DNA from 2 places in the Cupriavidus necator N-1 genome. Region 1 is predicted to be linked to the other one. Evidence: predicted binding sites of a transcription regulator. Region 1 holds the regulator's gene; the other holds the start of a gene.
The links. Region 1 encodes FNR, which switches genes on or off when oxygen is low (the NO sensors DNR and NnrR bind a similar motif). Its sites were predicted from a motif close to TTGATNNNNATCAA; they were not measured.
Positions count from the first base shown of each region.

Region 2: the regulator FNR is predicted to act here: its motif matches at 3,548-3,561, upstream of CNE_RS24715 (universal stress protein).

Region 1 is NC_015726.1:2,290,430-2,296,325, forward strand. Features, by position in the region: gene rluB (23S rRNA pseudouridine(2605) synthase RluB) at 1-1,359, opposite strand, end outside; gene scpB (SMC-Scp complex subunit ScpB) at 1,365-2,219, opposite strand; gene CNE_RS10800 (sulfite exporter TauE/SafE family protein) at 2,789-3,547, opposite strand; gene fnr (fumarate/nitrate reduction transcriptional regulator Fnr) at 3,626-4,351, shown strand; gene CNE_RS10810 (hypothetical protein) at 4,413-4,658, opposite strand; gene CNE_RS10815 (membrane protein) at 4,655-4,864, opposite strand; gene ccoG (cytochrome c oxidase accessory protein CcoG) at 4,909-5,896, opposite strand, start outside.
Region 2 is NC_015723.1:1,445,853-1,451,748, reverse strand. Features, by position in the region: gene CNE_RS41750 (hypothetical protein) at 1-161, shown strand, start outside; gene CNE_RS24725 (phosphoribosyltransferase family protein) at 625-1,947, opposite strand; gene CNE_RS24720 (zinc-dependent alcohol dehydrogenase family protein) at 1,958-2,971, opposite strand; gene CNE_RS24715 (universal stress protein) at 3,012-3,467, opposite strand; gene CNE_RS24710 (universal stress protein) at 3,774-4,610, shown strand; gene CNE_RS24705 (universal stress protein) at 4,643-5,485, shown strand; gene CNE_RS39440 (ThiJ/PfpI domain-containing protein) at 5,872-5,896, opposite strand, start outside.

The DNA of each region.
Region 1 (5,896 bases):
GACTTCCTGCCAGCGGCCGCGCTTGAGGCCGCGCGGCAGCAGGAACTGGCCGTAGCGGGTGCGGATCAGGCGCGACACGGTCAGCCCGACCGCCTCGAACATGCGGCGCACTTCACGGTTGCGGCCCTCGGTCAGGGCCACGTGGTACCACTGGTTGACACCTTCGCCACCGCCGTCGGCAATGCGCAGGAAGTTGGCTTCGCCGTCATCGAGCTTGATGCCGTGCAGCAGGCGCTGACGGTCGGCCTCGGCCAGCTCGCCCAGCGTGCGCACCGCGTACTCGCGCTCCACGCCGTAGCGTGGGTGCATGAAGCGGTTGGCAATGTCACCCGAGGTGGTGAAGATCAGCAGGCCTTCGGTATTGAAGTCCAGGCGGCCCACCGCGACCCACTTGCCGCTCTTGATGCGCGGCAGGCTGTCGAACACGGTCGGACGGCCTTCCGGATCGGACTGGCTGACGATCTCGCCGGCGGGCTTGTGGTACAGCAGCACGCGCGGCGGCTTGGTCGACACCTTGCGGTGGATCAGCTTGCCGTTCACGCGGACCTGGTCCGCCGGCAGGATGCGCTGGCCGATATGGGCCGGCAGGCCGTTGACCGAAACGCGGCCCTGCAGGATCAGTTCTTCCATCTCGCGGCGCGAGCCCAGCCCGCCCTCGGCCAGCACCTTGTGCAGCTTGGGCGCGTCGTCGTCAGCCGACAGCTCGCGCACCGGCTTGGCCTTGGTGCGCGGGATGACGGTGTCTTCGGTGTCGTACTGCTCGGAGATCACGAAGCGGAACAGGTCTTCGCTGCTCGCCGCGGTCTTGTCCCCGCCGCCCTGGCCCTTGCGGGGCGCCTGCGGCTTGCCGCCATCCTTGCGGCGGCCCTGCTGCCGCGCGCCGGCGCCCTGCGCCTCGCCCGGCGCCGCCGCCTTGCCTGAGCGCTGGACCGGCTTGCGCTTGCGGCCGGGCTGCTCGGGCTTGTCGGTGCCTTCGGCCCTGGCCGCGCGGTCCACCTTGTCTGCTTTGCTGGTGCCCTGGCCGCCCTGGCTGCTCTGGCCGCCCTCGCCCTGCCCCGTCTTGCGCTTGCCGCGGCCGCGCTGGCCACCGCGCGCGCCGCCCGCCGCCTGGGCGGCGCCCGCTTCACCGGCATCGGCCTGGCCGCCGGCGCTGGCGCCTTCGGCGCCCTCGCCGCGGTCCTGCGTTGCCTGGCGGCGCGATGCGACCAGGTTCCTCAGCCCGCGGCGCAGCCCCTTGCGGCGGGGCGCGGCTTCGCTGCCCGATCCGGGTTCTGCGGCGCCGGTGTCGGCGGGTGCGCCCGCATTGCGGGTGTCTTGCTCAACGGAATCAGACAAGATATTCACTATCGGATGTTGCATGTTGTTCAGTTCGGCACGCGCTCGTCGTGCTCGCTCGGGTGCGGCGGGGTGCCGTTGTCCGGCAAATCGCCCCGCGCCCCGTCCGGATTGGGTGCGGCTGGTTCGATGGAAGCGGCCTCGGCGGCATCGTCGGCTGCAGCTTGCAGCGGTTGCACGTCAAAGCCATTGGCGCCTTGGTCGACCGGGTCGGTCGTCTCGGCTTCGTTCGCGACGGATGCTTGGGCCACATCCGCTGCCTGCGCGGCGGGGTCGGCAAATGCTTCCTCGTCGGCACTGGCTGCCTTGTTTGCAGCCAGGTCTTCAAAATTGATGGCCTGTTGTTCCAGCAGGGTTGCCTGCGCCTGCGCCTGGGCGTCTTCCAGCGGCGGCAGCTCATCCAGCGTACGCAGCCCAAGATCGTCCAGGAATGCCTTGGTGGTCGCATACAGCGCCGGCCTGCCCGGCACGTCGCGGTGTCCGATCACCTCGATCCAGCTGCGGTCCTCAAGCTTCTTGACCACTTCCGTGCTGACCGTTACGCCGCGGATTTCCTCGATATCGCCGCGGGTCACCGGCTGCCGGTAGGCAATGATCGCCAGTGTTTCCATCACGGCGCGCGAATATTTTGGCGGCTTTTCGGGATTCAGCCGATCGAGGTATTCACGCATTTCCGGCCGGCTCTGGAAGCGCCAGCCGCTGGCCAGGGCCACCAGTTCCACGCCGCGCGGCCGCCAGTCCTGGCGCAGTTCCTCAAGCAGCACGCGGATGGTGTCTGCGCCGACGTCGTCGTCAAACAGCCGCCGCAGGTCATTGACGCGCAACGGTTCCTGCGCGCAGATCAGCGCCGTCTCGAGGACGATCTTCGCCTCTTGGGTATTCATGTTGATGGTGTGCAGCCTGTCTTTGCACCTGCTCCCGGACGGATCCGGGGCATCGGAGATTTTGGATACAGCGGTACGAAAGCCACCGCCATCTCATTGCGCAGCTAGCCGGATACCTGCTGCATCCAAGCCGTGCACTTCCCTATCTTTGCATCGAGTTGCCGGGTCGTTCCGGCAGGAGATCGTTCGCGTGCCGTTATGGATCGGCCAGCAAACCTCTTGCGTAGCGCGCCCGCACATATCGGACGTCGCTGTCAGCGAACTGAAGGCCTCGGACGCAAGAAAAACGGGTATCGGGAGCAAGGCCGGCATCGCCAACACCGCAGTGCCAGCCGGACTTTTGAACCAGATCTTTTGAACCGGATGGACTGCGGGGACGGGACGGGCATCGAAAACCTTCCGCTTCCCCTGCCCTGAACGCGCCTTCTGGTAGGAAGGCCGCCTGGCGCTGCTCGCCCGCTGCTTACCGCGGCTCATTCTATGCCGCGCGATACCGCAATGTTGGCGATTGTATGGCATTCCCGCCCCCGCCTGCAACCATCATCCGTTGCCCGGGCGGCGCCGGCGCCTCAGAACACCAGGCAGAATCCATGCTCGGCCAGCGAATGTGGCAGCAGCACCGCTCGCGCAATGCCAAGGGCGCCGAACGCCATCACCGCCAGGCCGGCCCCCAGGCGCACGCCGGGACGTCGCGACAGCGTACGCAAGTAGCCCGCGAGGCCGGACAGCACCAGCAGATTAGGCAATGTGCCGAGCCCGAACACGCCCATCACGAGTGCGCCGGACGCCGCGTTGCCCGCCAGCAGCGCCAGCGTAAGCGCCCCATAGACCATGCCGCACGGCACCAGCCCCCACGCCAGGCCCACGCCATAACGCCGCGCCAGTCCGCTTCGCGCCCGCACAAACGCCGGCATGGCGCCTGCCAGGCCACCCAGCCGCCGCGCCACCGTTGCGCCGGCGCGCGCCGCCAGCCGCTCCAGCCAGTCGACGGTAAAAGTGTTGCCGCGCAGCAACCGCCAGCCCGACCACAGCAGCATGACGCTGCCCGCGCCGAACAGCCAGCGCTGCACCGGCAGGTAATCCTGCTTCCATGCCGAGGCACCGAGTGCGCCTAGCGCGGCACCAAGAAGCATATAGGTCGAGATCCGGCCCAAGTGCATAGTCAGCAACTCGGCCAGCCAGGCGGCGCGGCTGGGCACCAGACTGATCGTCACCGTCGCGCCGCGGCGTTGTTCCACGGCCAGCGCCACGCCGCCGCACATGGCAGCGCAGTGGACTCCGCCCAGCAAAGCGAGCAGAAAAACGCTGATCAGCACGCCAAATGTCAATTCTTACTCCCTACCGCATCACATCGCACGGTAAAATGTCCTAATCGCGCCCTCGCTGCCATTTCTAGCAGGTTCCAATTGCTCACCTCCATTCCCATTACCGAGATGTCGCCCCGCTGCTCCACCTGTGCAATGGGGCAGCTGTGCCTTCCGGTCGGCATGTCGCAGCAAGACCTCGCCAAGATGGACACGCTGGTACAGGAACGCATCCGCGTGCACAAGGGTGAAACCTTGTATCGCATGGGCGATCCGCTCACCGCGGTCTATGCCGTGCGCTTTGGCACGCTCAAGACCCACGTCACCACTGAAGACGGCCGCTCGCAGATTACCGGCTTCCACCTGCCCGGCGAAATCGTCGGTCTCGACGGGCTGGGCGAGATGCAGCATGCCTCCGATGCCGCCGCGCTGGAAGATACCGAAGTCTGCGTGGTCCGCATGAGCGAACTGCAGTCCCTCTCGGTCGACCTGCCATCGCTGCAGCAGCAGTTCCTGCGCCTGATGGGCAAGGAAATCACGCACGACCAGCTGATGCTGGTCACGCTGGGCTCGATGCGCGCCGAGGAACGCCTTGCCGCCTTCCTGATCAACCTCTCTGAGCGCCTGTCGGCGCGCGGCTATTCGGCGTCCGAGTTCGTGATGCGCATGAGCCGCGAAGAAATCGGCAGCTACCTGGGCCTGAAGCTCGAAACCGTCAGCCGCCTGTTCTCTCGCTTTGCCGAAGCCGGCCTGATCCAGATTCGCCAGCGCCACGTCAAGCTGGTGGACATCGACGGCATCAAGCAACTCTACAGCCGCTCCTGCTAAGCGGCCAAGCGCTGCCAGTGCCGCATCCGGCCATGGCAGCGCAGACCTCACGCCAGTCCGCTCATTCCAGTTCGTCGGTATCGCTGAGCCGCGTCGGCATGGTGTAGAGCGTCAGTCCGCTGGACAACGCGCAGAACACCCAGGCCATCAGGAAGCCGATGGTGTAGACCGATTCGCGGGACGCTTCGATCGGCTGGCCGAAGAAGTTCAGGTCACCGGGATCCACCACCGAAAACACCGTCGCGGTCGCAAAGCCAGCCATCAGGAACGCCGGCCAGAGTACCCACATCAGCCAGCGCAACCTCATGGCTGCCTCGCTGCGGCAGCCTTGGGCGGCGCGGCATCGGCCTTCTCCACCACCAGGCCATGGCGCGTTGCACCCTGCACCGGCATGTCCGGATGCGTGGACGCCAGCCAGATCGTCACGCCGCACGCCACCATCGCCACCAGCGGGCCGCTCATCAATAGCCACGGCCACGGCTCCTTCCACCACGGATTGCCTTGCTGACTCATCTTGCCCCCTTCATCTTGACGACTAAGTCCGCGTCTGCCCAGCTTCACAAATCGCGCGGCACGATGAAACTGGTGGATTGCCGGATTTCGGCCTGCCCCCGCTCCGTGCCTTCGCTCGTCACTGTCACGTTGATCTTGTGCGTGCCCCGCGCCGCGGCCTCGATCGGCACGCGGATCCGGATCGGCAGCAACCGGTTGGACGTCGGCGCCAACGATTCGGCCTGCTTGTCGTACTCCACCCTCAGGTTCTTCAGCTCGTCGCTGTCGGCGCGCACGCTGATCTTCATCGGCGCTTCGGTGGTGTTGATCAGCTGCAGGCGATAGACGTTCTCGATCCAGCGGCCTTCCACTTCACGGCCGAGCGCACCACGGTCGCGGATGATGTCGACCTTCAGCGGCGTGCGCAGCGCGATCGACGCCATGAAGCCGCCCAGCAGCACCACCCAGACCACGGAATAGATGATGACGCGCGGACGCAGCAGGCGCTTGCGCGATGCCGCTGCGGACAAGGCCTTGCGCATCGCGTTTTCCGAGGTATACCGGATCAGGCCGCGCGGATAGTCCATCTTGTCCATGACCTGGTTGCAGGCGTCGATGCAGGCGCCGCAGCCGATGCACTCGTACTGCAGGCCGTCGCGGATATCGATGCCTGTCGGGCACACCTGTACGCAGATGCTGCAGTTGACGCAGTCGCCAAGCCCCGCCTTGTAGTGATCGGTCTTGCGCGACCGGCTGCCGCGCGGCTCGCCGCGGCCGACGTCGTAGGTCACGACATAGGTATCGCGATCCACCATCACGCTCTGGAAGCGCGCATACGGGCACATGTACTTGCACACCTGCTCGCGCATGAAGCCCGCATTGCCCCAGGTGGCGAACGCGTAAAACAGCATCCAGAACGACTGCCACGGCCCCAGCGACAGGCTGAGCACCTCGCCGCCCAGACCGCGGATCGGCGCGAAATAGCCGATGAAGGTAAAGCCGGTCCAGAGCGCAATCAGCACCCACAGGAAGTGCTTGGTCGCCTTGAGACGG
Region 2 (5,896 bases), on a different replicon from region 1:
GCATCAATCCAGGCCATGCCGCCTATCAGGCCGCGCCGCACAGGACGACCCGCTACCCTGCGGAGCACGTCACGTTGACGGCTGGCTCCAGGAAGAGGCTGCGCCCCTGTGTGCCGCATCGAAAGGTCGGGCGCGGCAAGGTCGGCGTCGGCGGCAAGTAGGCACCTGCAACCCTTGTATGGCGTCGAGCTTCAGAAGGTGGCTTGACGTGAATTGGCCTGTCCGGCGCGAGGGCGGATGAAACGCGGTCGTTCCTCCAACTCTACCCTGCCGACCTGATGTCCGCCGAAGCGTATTCGCTGCCTCCGCGCAAGCCAGGACACTCGATCGGCATTGACGGGCAGCGGTGCTGGTAGTGTCTTGAATCGTCGACCATCTACCCCTCGATGTCGACCGGTTGAATCCCCAGCCGGCAAGCGACGGTCCAGCCAGCCCAACGTTGTGTCAGGCGTCCAAAGTGAATAACCGCAGCCGAAGCTGCGGTTATTCCTCATTCTCCAGTATGACGAACCGCCACCAAGACTACCGCTCGTAGCGGCCGCGCCAGACATCCGGCTCAGTCCGAGGGGAAATGCAAGCTGCAGCTTGATAAGACTGCTGCGGAGCGTAACCCGCCAGGTATTGTCATCCGCCGTAACCCAGGCCGAGAGGAGATGGGGCCGCAAGGTGCCGCTCGAACCAGCCTATCGTGAGTGCCGCGATGTCTTCCAGGGCCCTGGGGTCTTCAAATCCGCGGCCGCTGGTCGGGATGAGCCTCAGTTGCCGCGGACAATGCATCTGTTCGAATGCAAGATTGTTGATCTGAATGTCTTTCGGATTGCCGCTGGCACATATCAGCAAGGCAGGGATTTCGAGCTGCTGCAGGGTTGCGCTTCCCGCGAGATCCAGCCGCCCCGCAACACAGGCTACAGCGCTGAGTTGCGTCGCGCTGCAGGCGGCCGAGCGCAGGGCTGCCGCCGCTGCGGTGCCGGTACTGAGCAGGCCCACAGGCAAGCTTGCGCAGGGCGTCCCAGTACGCAGGAAGCTCAAGGTCTGGTCCAGTCTTGCCACCAACTCATCGACGTCCGATTCCGGTGCGTCGTCGACGCGGCTGTCAGGCTGCAGGTCTACGAGCAAGGTGGCGAATCCTTTCGCGCGTAGCTTGCGTGCCAGGTAATGGCTGCGGGCTGCGCGGCGTTGCGCGCCACCGGCATGCACCATCACCGCGACGCCGATCGGGTTCGGCGCCGATTCGAGCATGGCCCGGAGCCGAGTCGTCTGATACGGAATCAGCATCGCCTTGCTCAACGACGGCACGCCCGCCACCGCACTTGGCCGGGCGCGGGTCTGGGGTTGCGCTGGCGGTATACCAGTCAACTGCCGGACGCGGTCGTCGCTGACCAGCTGGAACTCATGATAGAAGTGCGCGAGGTTTTCGATGCGGTCCGGTGTATCCAGGCAGATGACTTCGTCGGCCAACGCGCGGACCCGGTCCAGGCCGGCTGCGGTGGCGATCGGGAGCGCGCATATGAGCCGGGCAGGGTGCCGCTTGCGCAGGCTTGCGAGGGCCGCATACATCGTTGCGCCGCTCACCAGGCCGTCATCCACGACGATCACCACGCGACCGCCCGGATCCGCCAGCTTGCGAACCGGCGTATACACGGCGCGCTGCCTGCGAAGCTGGTCGAACTGGGCATCACGCTGGCTGCTGGCGCCGCCATTTGCGTTCATTGCGTCCGTGCACCATGTCGCGCCAGAGTCGTCCAGTGCTACGCCAGGAGCGATCCTGCGCGCCATCACCAGGTCGAAGTCAGCGCCCAGTGCGTCGGCCACAACGCGCCCGACCGGCACGCCGCCGCGCGGAATCGCCAGGACCAGGGCACCGGTTCCCCGATACGCGCGCAACGCCCAGGCCAGTTCCGAGCCCGCATGCTCACGCGCCTGAAAACGTGTCTGGTAACGGCTCATCGATCGGAATCTATTGACGGAGTTTCAGGACGGCGGCGCCGGTAAGCCGGCCCTCGCGCAGGTCGGCCAGCGCTTCGTTGGCCTGCTCCAACGGATACGCGGTGGTGTGCGTATGCAGCGGAGTCCGGGCGGCGATATCCATCAGCGCGATGCCGTCGGCACGCGTGAGGTTGGCTACGGAACACAGGCGCCTTTCTTCCCAAAGCAGCTGGTAAGGCATGCTTGGGATATCGCTCATATGAATTCCGCCACAGACCACGATGCCACCCTTGTCCACAGCGCGCAGCGCCTTGGGAACCAGCGCGCCCACCGGGGCGAAAATCAGCGCGGCGTCCAGCGGCACGGGCGACTGGAGGTCGCTCGAGCCGGCCCAGCACGCGCCGGACTGGTATGCGAGTTGCTGCGCGCCTGCGTCGCCCGCGCGGGTGAAGGCGTAGACTTCGCGGCCTTGCGCCACCGCGATCTGCGTCACCAGGTGGGCGGCGGCGCCGAAGCCGTAGATGCCGATGCGGTGTGCATGGCTGGCTGCGCCCGCCATGCGCAGCGTCCGGTAGCCGATCAGGCCGGCGCAGAGTAGTGGTGCGGCGTGTTCGTCATCGTAGCCAGGCGGAATCTGGAAGCAATAGCCGCTGTCGGCAATAACGTACTCCGCATAGCCGCCATCGCGGGTATAGCCAGTGAACAGCGGCGCGTCGCAAAGATTCTCGTGATGACGCAGGCAGTAGCGACAACGGCCACAGGTATGTCCGAGCCAGGGCACACCCACGCGGTCGCCCGGCTTGAAGGCGGTGACACCGGCGCCGCACGAATCCACCTGTCCGACGATTTCATGCCCTGGGATGAGCACCGGCTTGGGATGGCGCAGGTCGCCGTCGGCGATATGCAGGTCGGTCCGGCACACCCCGCAAGCCCCCACGGCAATGCGAACTTCGCCAGGCCCCGGGTCGGGAACCGGCAAGTTGTGAAGGCGCAGCGGCAGGCCCGCGCCCTCGAAGACCATCGCACGCATGGTTTGGTGAGGCATGGCCTGGCACTCCTACGCCGCCCGTGGCGCCGTGACGCGCCTAACCTTCGACTTCGCTGCGGACCAGGAGCACGGGCTTGCTGGTCTTGGCAAGCACGCCTTCCGACACGCTGCCCATCAGCAGGCGCCGGACGCCGCGGCGGCCGTGGGTGCCAAGCACGATCAGGTCGGCATTCCACGCATCGGCCTCGGTGACAATGGTCAGCGAGATCCGGCCGGGCGCAACCGGCTTTTCATCCAGTTTCACCGAGTTGCGCACGCCTGCTTCGCTGAGCCTGGCCGAGGCGGCATCCAGCGCCTTGCGGCCGTGCGCGGTGATGTTGTCGATCAGTTCCTTGGGGTTGAAGTAACTAGCCTCGAAGAACACATCGCTGTCGTCTACCACGAACAACGCCTTGACCTCGGCCCCGGTTGCCTTGGCGATGATGATGGCCTGGCTCAGTGCAAGGTCGGAAGAACGGCTGCCGTCGACAGCGAGCAGGATGCGCTGGTACATGATGGGTCTCCTGAGGGGCAAGGGTGTGCTCAATGTTGCGATTCGCTGCATTCAGCGTAGGCGCCGGCCTCGATACGCGCTTGATATATGTCAACCCGAAGAGGCAGGCGCGGCGAGTAATTGACCGCAAACAGAAGTGATGGCCGGACGGCTTGCCGGCTCCGCATACGTTTGCCCGCAGTAGCCTCCACCGCACATCAGGGCGATGCGTGAGCGATTTCGCCGCAGGGCAGGCCCGTTGATCCGGGTCAAGCGCCGGTCGGCCTTGCTGCCTAGACTGGTCTGTAGTCGAGCGAGAGGGCGATCATGGCTTACGACAGCATCCTGGTTCATCTGGACAGCAATCCGCAGGCACGGCAGCGGCTTGAAGTGGCGGGGCGCGTTGCGGCGGCCAGCGAGTGCCGGCTGATCGGCATGTACGCCGGTTTCATTCCCGATCCTGCCTGGTTCTACCTCATGGACGGCGCGCAGCAATATGTTGCGGACGACCTGGCCCGGCGCAAGCAGGTCAGGGAAGACGTCCGGGGGCAGTTTCTGGCTGCAACCCAGGCCATGCCAGTGCGCGCGGAGTGGCGCGCTGCGGAGCTGGGGGCCGTGGCATCAGTGCTGCGCGAGGCCCGCGAGGCCGGCCTGGTCGTTGCCGGCCAGTACGACCCCGGCAATACCGAAGGTCCGGTGGCCCGACAACTGCTGGAATCGCTGCTGCTGGAGACCGGCCGACCGACGCTCGTGGTGCCGTGCACGGGCACGTTTCCAACGCTGGGTACGCGCGTTATCGTGGCGTGGAATGGCAGCCGCGAGGCGGCGCGGGCGCTTCACGACGCCGTGCCGCTGATGGCCGGCGCGCAGGCGCGCATTCTTTGCGCACAGACTGCGGCCAAGGAGGCAAGAGCCGACGCCACCCCGGTCGGCCACGCCGCACGCGTGCTGGAACGCCACGGCGTCGCCGTGGAAATCGAACACGGTCCCGGTGGGGCTGACCTGACCATCGGCGAACTCATCCTTTCGCGCGCGGCGGATTTCGATGCCGACCTGATCGTGATGGGTGCCTACGGACACGGTCGGATGCGGGAACTGGTGCTGGGCGGTGTCACGCATACGCTGCTTGACTCGATGACGGCACCGGTGCTGTTTTCACGATGATGCGAACTTAAACCAAAGAGTGGAACCACCTCATGGACTTCAGAACCATCCTTGTCGACCTCAGCGAAGATGCTGCACGGTCCGCGCGCATTGAAACGGCGGCACGGCTTGCCGCAAGGTCCGGCGGCAGCGTGGTCGGCCTGACGGCAACAGGAACACACCTGGAGCCGTTTCGTGGGGCGGGCGAAGAAGCCGGGCAATACGCTGTGCTTGCCGCGAGCCATTTGCACAAACTGGCTGCCGCTCACAAAAACGCACTCGACACGCTGACCAGGCAAGTGTCACCGGCCATTCCCACCCGGCACATCGTTGTCGACGCCGAGTCCGGCTGGGCGCTTGCCGACGAGGGCCGCTTCGCCGACCTCATCCTGCCCGCATCGCCCTCGGCGCAGGCCGAAGTGCCGGCTTTGCTGGCCGGGGCCGCTGAGTATGCGATGCTCAATGCAGGCCGGCCCATCCTGCTGGTGCCGGGCGCATCCGTCCCGAGAATTGGTGGCCATGTTGCCATCGCATGGAACGGCGGCCGGGAGGCCGCGCGGGCGGTCGCGGACGCATTGCCGTGGCTTGTGCATGCCAGCGCCGTTACCGTCCTGGTGGTCAGCGCTGGCAAGCACAGCACTGCCGGTGAGAAAGCGGCCTATCGAGACAGCGCGGATCGGCTGACAGCATGGCTGCTCAGCCATGGCATCCGCGCCAGTCTGCTGGTCGGGGAGGGCGATCCCGACCACGTGCTGCCACAACTTGCGGCCAAGGTTCAGGCCGACCTGCTGGTCGCCGGCGGCTATGGCCGCTCCCGGCTGAGAGAGCTTGTGCTGGGTGGCACCACCCGCGCCCTGCTGCGCCAGTCAGGCTTGCCAGTCTTCATGTCGCACTGAGGTGTGACCACCTCCGATCGGGCACTGGCGGCGCGCGAGCGGCCTCGCCGCCGCCTGGAGGGTTCCGACCGGAATGTGGCAAAGCATTTTCGAATCCCGGCCAACCCTCCTGGACCTCAAGCCACGCGCCGCCCCGGCATCAGCCCGCCATATTCCCTCCCCAAAAACTCCGCCGTGTGCTCCGGCAGATAGGCGCGGCAGCAATAGGGGAAAATCCGGTTCGGCGCGGTCAGGTTATGCCCTCAGGGGGCTTTGGGACGCGTCGGATAGCACGGCAGTGAGCGCGCGAGAGGAATCAGAACCCATCTTGGGTGCCGTACTCCAGCTCCAGTTTGACCAGTTCGCGCGTGGCGACGCCATAGCGCCTGCCATTATCGGCAAGCGTCTCATGCAGTTGCAACCCGGTATGTG